DNA from 2 places in the Priestia sp. 40 genome. Region 2 is predicted to be linked to the other one. Evidence: riboswitches for the same ligand, from Rfam matches in the RefSeq annotation. Region 2 holds a riboswitch; the other holds the start of a gene.
What was found. Region 2 has a riboswitch for cyclic di-GMP ahead of ACO1DI_RS25360 (anti-repressor SinI family protein). Riboswitches for the same ligand answer to the same signal wherever they lie in the genome.
Positions count from the first base shown of each region.

Region 1 (3,415 bases), on a different contig from region 2:
AAAAGTAAGCCCGAGTCCTATTATAATACCTGCAATCAAAGCAAGCATAATGGTACGATTTTGATTTCCATCAATAGGAGAAGAGTTCTTTGCTGGAGATAATAATTGGACTCCTTTAATACCTAGAATATTCCCTACTTCTTCTTTAAATACTTCAGCTGTTGAATTGGCGATTTTAACAGCAGTTGTGGGATCCGTACTTGTTGCAGAAAGACTAATGATTTGTGATCCATCAAGGCTCGCCGCCTGGACTTGACCTGCTGTGGCTTCTGCAGGCTGCTCTAAATTCAACTGTTTTGTTACCTTTCCCATCACTATCGGATCTTTAACCATTACTAGAAGCGTACTCATTTTCTGGGTATCTACATCTACAACCACTCTGGTCGAAGCTTGATAATATACTGTAGTATTATTCTGATGACTATAAAAAAAGCCAGCCAGTGTAGTAAAGATAGTAACGATAATGATAAGCCAAATACGTTTTTTAATGACTTCATAGTATTCTTTTAAATTAATGTCTTTACCCTTTTGTTGGTGGAGAAAATTCTTTTCTTGCAGTGTACTCATTAGAACCACCTTTGCTTCAATTATTTTTTAATGTTCTTGATATCAAAAACTAAAATTCTTTATAACGAACAAAAAACCACTTTTACTTAACTCCTTATTTTCGTATGCGCTCCAAAATCTAGTTATTAGCTTCTACCTCATTTTAATTCTTTATAAAGAACAAGTCAATATTAATTTAAACTACAAAGTCTAAATATGTACCCATAGTCCTTTTGAATTTCTGATATAAAATATAAATCTTTATTGTTTTTTATAAAGAACAAATTCTATTGAGTTAATAACTAAGTAAACTCATAAAGTAATACCGTTAAAGAAGTTGAATTATCACTTATCTCACCTTCTTTATAAGTTCCGAGTTCAGATAAGTGACTAGAAGTATTAATTATAAATATGAATAGCTTTATAGTAGGTAGTTATGCATTTCAGATGTTTGATTTAGAAAGTCTCTTTCTTTTAATATTTTATAGCTCTTTAAATACTTTTCTATAAATACAATAAAGAAGTGAAGTTTATACAGCTACCATCCATCCTTTAAAATATTGCCTAAGTGTCCACTCTAATAAATTATATTTCATCCTTAGTTGTAAAACTTAACCACATTTTATTCTAATTATTATAAAACCGACAAATTATGACACATTCAGGTATTTTCTTGCAGTAAAATGTTCGTAATACAAATGATTCAGAAAAGAGCAAACTGTTTGAAAGAGCAAGACGCAAAGCTGCGGGTCTAAAGTCATGGCAAAAAATATAAAAGACTATGATAGCCGGGTTACCTGATAGAGAAAAGCTGGAGGTAGAATAATGCTGAATCGTACTAACGTTGTGGAAGAAAATAAAAAGGTAGAGAAGCTAGATAAAGAATGGGTTGAGCTTATGGATACTGCTTATAAAATGGGGATCTGTATTGAAGAAGTAAGAAGATTTATCGCTTATAATAAACCTCGCTAAAAGGAAAAAAGAGGACACAAGGGATTCAATTCACATAGGGATTAGATTCTTTTTTTTGAGCTGAGAACTATTAAAAGAGTGAATTTGTTTGTAGACGCTATACTTTAAGGGTTGTTTACTGCCATCAAAATAAAAGGAAAAATTTGTAACATACAGTTAGAATAGGAAGGGAAAAAGATGATTTTAAAAGCCGCTGCCTCTTAAAACGTTGAACTAAGCGAAGGAATTATTTTAATTTTACTTGACAATAACTTTTTTAGTAACAATCAAGAACATTTAAGACCTTTAGGGGCAGCTACAATTAATCAGTTTCTACTGCCCTTTAAACCAAATGCTCTTGAATTCATTGATTTGAACGCTGCCACTTTTGGAATTCAAGAAACTGTTTGAATTGCTCTTTGCTTATACCAGATTCAGCCGCTTCTTTTGCTAAATCTAACCATTCATTATCTATAGAGATTGAGCTATCACTCTCGGAAGAATCATGAATTAACTTATCTACACTGACATGTAAAGAAGCTGCAATCTTATTTAGAAATTGAATAGAGGGGTTTAACTGAATATCTCTTTCGACAGAGGAAATATAAGACTTAGCTACTCCAGCACGGTTAGCAAGCTCAGTTAATGATATTCCTTGTTTCTTTCGAAGTTCCCGGATACGTTGACCAATTGTCATATTTATCACCCTTAATAAATGCTTATAAGGATAATTGTACCACAGTTCTATACTAAATCCTATAACAAATTAAAATCGCTGGGCTATGAAAAACTGCTTATATGGATTGAAATAACCTTATTATGTATTCAAAATAAGATGTCATGTTTTGTACAGCCAAGCCGTTCAATCGATTGTAATTATATGGTGATTTTTTTACGCGTTATAAGTTTTATAAAAAATGATTATTCACTTCCTGTGCTAAAATGATAAAAAAGGAATTTAGTTAAGCTATCTTCCCTGTATCAGATTCTTCTTTACTTCACAAAAGGTTCTTATTTATTATATTCTTTCTTATTGAATTGGTTTGGATTAGAGATAAATTCTTTAACTTCTTGTATGCTAACCCCTTGATTTTGCGCTTCTAGCATTAAATGAACCCATTCCAAATCAACAGTACTTTTATCATTTGCGCTCATCATTCCAGTCCCCTTCATTTTAAATTTGATAACGCTTTCTAAAAAAATGATCAAATAAAAAATACCTATTTTTCCCTGTTTTTTTACAGTATAATGGACATTGCAAGAGTATTAGACATTTTTTATTACTAAAAGCACCAATTTTTTTGAAATTTTTGTCTATTCCTATCATAATGATTTTACCGTTACACAAACGCTACAGTTAGACACTAGGAGGATTGCTTTTATGCCTTTTCTGCATACGGCGACAGAAAAAATTTACTATGAAATTCATTCGCCCGTGTTCACTGACAAGACAGAAACCGTTGTTATGGTTCATTCTTGTGTCACTGATCATACGCTTTTTGATTCTATTACTGCGGAATTAACCCAACATTACCGTGTTATTCATTACGATTTGAGAGAGACAGGAAAGAGCGCCTCTGCTACAGGAGAATTATCGTTTGAGGCTCATATTGAAGATCTTTTTCTCTTATTACATACGTTACATATAAAGAAGTGTTACTTAGTTGGAGTGGGATTTGGAGGACAAATCGCTGTTAAATTTACCGCCCGCTATGAATTTCTTATTGAAGGACTGATACTACTGTCTCTTCCTTTTTATTCAGATAGCACCATTCAAAAGATTAAGAGATGTTACAAAGAAGAAAGCAAAAATCAAATACCGGTAAATAAAATCCTTGAATTAGGCAAACTGGAAAGTCTGGAATATACAAACATACAAGAGGTTATTGAAAGACTTAAACAAATGGATCCCAATGTA
Region 1 is NZ_JBMPZA010000011.1:15,419-18,833, reverse strand. It holds gene ACO1DI_RS12660 (YveK family protein) at 1-567, opposite strand, end outside; cyclic di-GMP riboswitch class I at 1,249-1,347, shown strand; gene ACO1DI_RS12655 (anti-repressor SinI family protein) at 1,372-1,518, shown strand; gene ACO1DI_RS12650 (helix-turn-helix domain-containing protein) at 1,862-2,194, opposite strand; gene ACO1DI_RS12645 (anti-repressor SinI family protein) at 2,509-2,652, opposite strand; gene ACO1DI_RS12640 (alpha/beta hydrolase) at 2,879-3,415, shown strand, end outside.
Region 1: linked by a shared signal. The riboswitch ahead of ACO1DI_RS12655 (anti-repressor SinI family protein) and the one ahead of ACO1DI_RS25360 (anti-repressor SinI family protein) in region 2 are both predicted to bind cyclic di-GMP.

Region 2 (3,415 bases):
GGCATAAAAAACGCGCTGAAGCAATCAGCGCGTCTTTTCTCCGTTAGTACACAATCCTTTCGGTCATATTGATGACGTTTGTTTCTACTTCTTTTAATCTCTTTTTACTTTCACTTTCCGTCTCTTGCTTTACTCCAAAATAAAACTTCACTTTTGGCTCTGTGCCTGAGGGGCGAATCGCAAACCAGGAGCCGCCTTGCAGCCAAAATTTGAGTGCATTTGACGAAGGCCAGTTCATTCTTTCTTGCTGAGCGGTGAGCAAATTGATTCTTATTTCGCGTTGATCATCTTCTATTTTCTCGACTGCCGCACCCGCTATTTCTGTTGGTGAATTCTCACGAAAGCTGTTTACAATACGATCAATTTGTTCGGCTCCGTCCTTTCCTTTTAAAGTGAAAGAAGTAAGAGACTCTTTGTAGTAGCCGTAGGTGTCATAAAGCTCTATTAGCCCATCATGAAGCGTCATGTTTTGCTGTTTGTAAAAGGCCTCTTCTCATTCACTTTTGGTCACGTTAGTCACTTGTTTGTGCACGTCACTTGGCAGCGCGCTGTGATGGCTCCATTTTGTCCACTCAGTTTTCCAGATCATGGTTATCTCTCCTGTCTTGTAGGTTTCTATCTTTATTGTGAAGGATTTCTATGAACCAACTATAAACTTCACTAGAGACTTTCGAACTAAAAAAGCTTCTAAAAACAAGAAGTCATTCGTTATAAAGAACCCTTTTTATAATTAAATACATAAAAATAAACTAATATGCGTTATAATGAACAAAAAGGATATAAGAAAAGGATGAACTTAACGTGATAGGAACCAAAATTAAAACTTTACGATTAAAAAACGGATATTCTATTACACGCTTAGCTGAAAAAGCCCGTATCTCAAAGTCATATTTATCTCATTTAGAAAAAGGCCTAAACAATAACCCGTCTATTCACATGCTAGAGAAAATAGCTTTTTCTCTTAATACAACAATTGATGAATTAATTGAAGCAGGAAGCAGAGATTTTAAATTTTCTTCAAAACTATCTCTAAGCAACGAGTGGCTTTCTTTAATAGAAGAAGCAATTAACGATGGAATGACCAAAGAGGAATTTACTGAATTTCATTCCTATTTAAAATTCAGAAAAAAAATGGATACATTAGTTGACTAATTATTTGATTTTTTTATGACAATCGACCTATTTCGACAGCATTCATGACAAACATACTATATAATGAACATAGGTTATATATGGTAACTATTACAAATTATCCAGACAAAGGCAAAATTATTGAAAAATAGTGACGCAAAGCTTCAGGTCTAAGGCCTCTTTTGGCTATGACGGCTGAGTTCCCTGGCAAAGGGTGGATGAATCGTAATGAAAGAAGAGAATGTACTGTCGATCGATCAGGAATGGATAAGTCTTATGCAAACAGCTCGCGCAATGGGGCTGACCATAGAAGAAGTCCGAACGTTTTTAAAAGAGTTTAAGCAGAATTGAACACAAAAAGCACGCTCAGATCAGAGCGTGCTTTTTGTATTTTATGCTCATTATTCTTCTACCATTTCCTCATAGAAACACGTGTATAAAAAACGTTTGAAGCAATTGTGAAACACAATTTTATTAAATACGAATTCCTTTTGGCTGACGCTGGTCAAACGTATAAATCTCCGTAAATCCGCACTGTTTCGCCATTTCAACCGCTTCTTTCATATGTGCTCCTACGGTTTCGGCAAAGTGTGAATCAGATCCGATTGTTAAGATTTCTCCGCCTAAATCGCGGTACAGGCCAACAACTTCAAGTGCCGGCAATGCTTCGCCCAGCTTTCCTCTTATACCTGAAGTGTTAATTTCAATTCCAATATTGCGATCAATTGCTTTTCTCAAAATATCCGCAAGAATATCTTTAAATTGATGAAAGTCGTAAATACCATATTGCTCAAACGCATAGCGCTTCATTAAATCTAAATGAGCCAATACGTCAATATCCGCTTCGCTTACTAGCTTATACATTTCATTAAAATAAGCGCGGTAAATTGCTTCTTTATCGTTCAGCTCCAAATGTTTACGAAGCTTGATGTTATTAATGTTATGAACCGATCCTAAAATAAAATCAAAGTGCTCCTGCTGCATGGTTTTTTGATACTTCTCTTTTAGATAGTGCGGTTCACAAATTTCAATTCCTTTTTTAATTACTAGCTGGCCTTGAAATTGATCTCTGCATTCCGCTAGTTCTCGTTCATATTTATCAAAATCCATATGACCGTACGTTGGCGCTAATGGATTTAATGAAAAGTGTTCGGTAAAACAAATTTCGTTTATGCCGTTTTTCACAGCCTGTTCGCACACTTCTTTCATGACTGCCTGTGAGTCGAATGAATTGTTTGTGTGATGATGGTAGTCTACTAGATACATAATTTAGTCACCTCTAGGTTTATTATACATCTCTCCTGTACTTACTGCACACGGAGACCCTTTTTCCCTCTATCACGCCTTTTTAGGTTCATAAAAAGAATTTCCACTAAAAAAAGTCGTTTTTCCTCTTTTAGTAATCCTTCTTTTCTTATAAACTAACTTATTATAGCAGATGTTCTGACAAACAGCTTTTACTTACACTAGGGAAAGGAACTAGGAAATGGAAGTTGAAAAAAGTTTTTCTCAAACAAAAAGCCCCTTTATGTCTTATTTAAGTTCTTATACGAAAAAGATGAAAGGAGAACTAAAAGAAGAACCAAAAATCAATTACAGAGATGCAGTCGTTTCTTCTATTGGAGGCTTAATTGCGATTATCATCAGCAGTGCGATTGCACTAGCGCTTGGTTATCCAATGGCACTCGCTCCAATTGGCGCAAGCTGCGTGCTTGTTTTCGGAGCTCATAAAGGGCCTTTATCACAGCCTCGTCACGTGCTTGGAGGGCACTTACTAGCAACGGTTTCTGCACTTATTATTTGGAGTTTATTTCACCGAAGCCTTATTACGATTGCGATTGTGCTTGCTTTTGTTCTTATTTTAATGATTCTTACTAAAACCGTTCATCCTCCCGCTGCGGCTAGCGCGATTGTTGCAATTAATACTCAAGCAGGCTGGGGATATTTAGGTATTATTATGATTTGTGCATGTGTGGTCGTATTGATTTCTACCGTATATAATAATTTATTTCAAGATCGGCAGTATCCCAGGTATTGGGTTTGATATTGGAATCATACATAAAAAAAGACGTCTTCTCATAGAAGACGTCTTTTTTTATTGTTTTTCCTTACTGAGTTTTTGCTGTTTCAGGGTCTATTTATCAGCTTTTACTTTACTTCAGTTGAACTAACAAGCTGATAAACTCCTAAGCTTCCATCAGATAACTCTTTTACTTTATGAATACTGTTGAATTTTTTATATTTAACAGAGCCGTCTCCGTACGAAATATCATACTCTTCTGTT
Region 2 is NZ_JBMPZA010000025.1:133,808-137,222, forward strand. It holds gene ACO1DI_RS25350 (hypothetical protein) at 44-466, opposite strand; gene ACO1DI_RS25355 (helix-turn-helix domain-containing protein) at 802-1,152, shown strand; cyclic di-GMP riboswitch class I at 1,253-1,339, shown strand; gene ACO1DI_RS25360 (anti-repressor SinI family protein) at 1,360-1,482, shown strand; gene ACO1DI_RS25365 (histidinol-phosphatase HisJ family protein) at 1,606-2,397, opposite strand; gene ACO1DI_RS25370 (HPP family protein) at 2,690-3,175, shown strand; gene ACO1DI_RS25375 (TcaA NTF2-like domain-containing protein) at 3,280-3,415, opposite strand, start outside.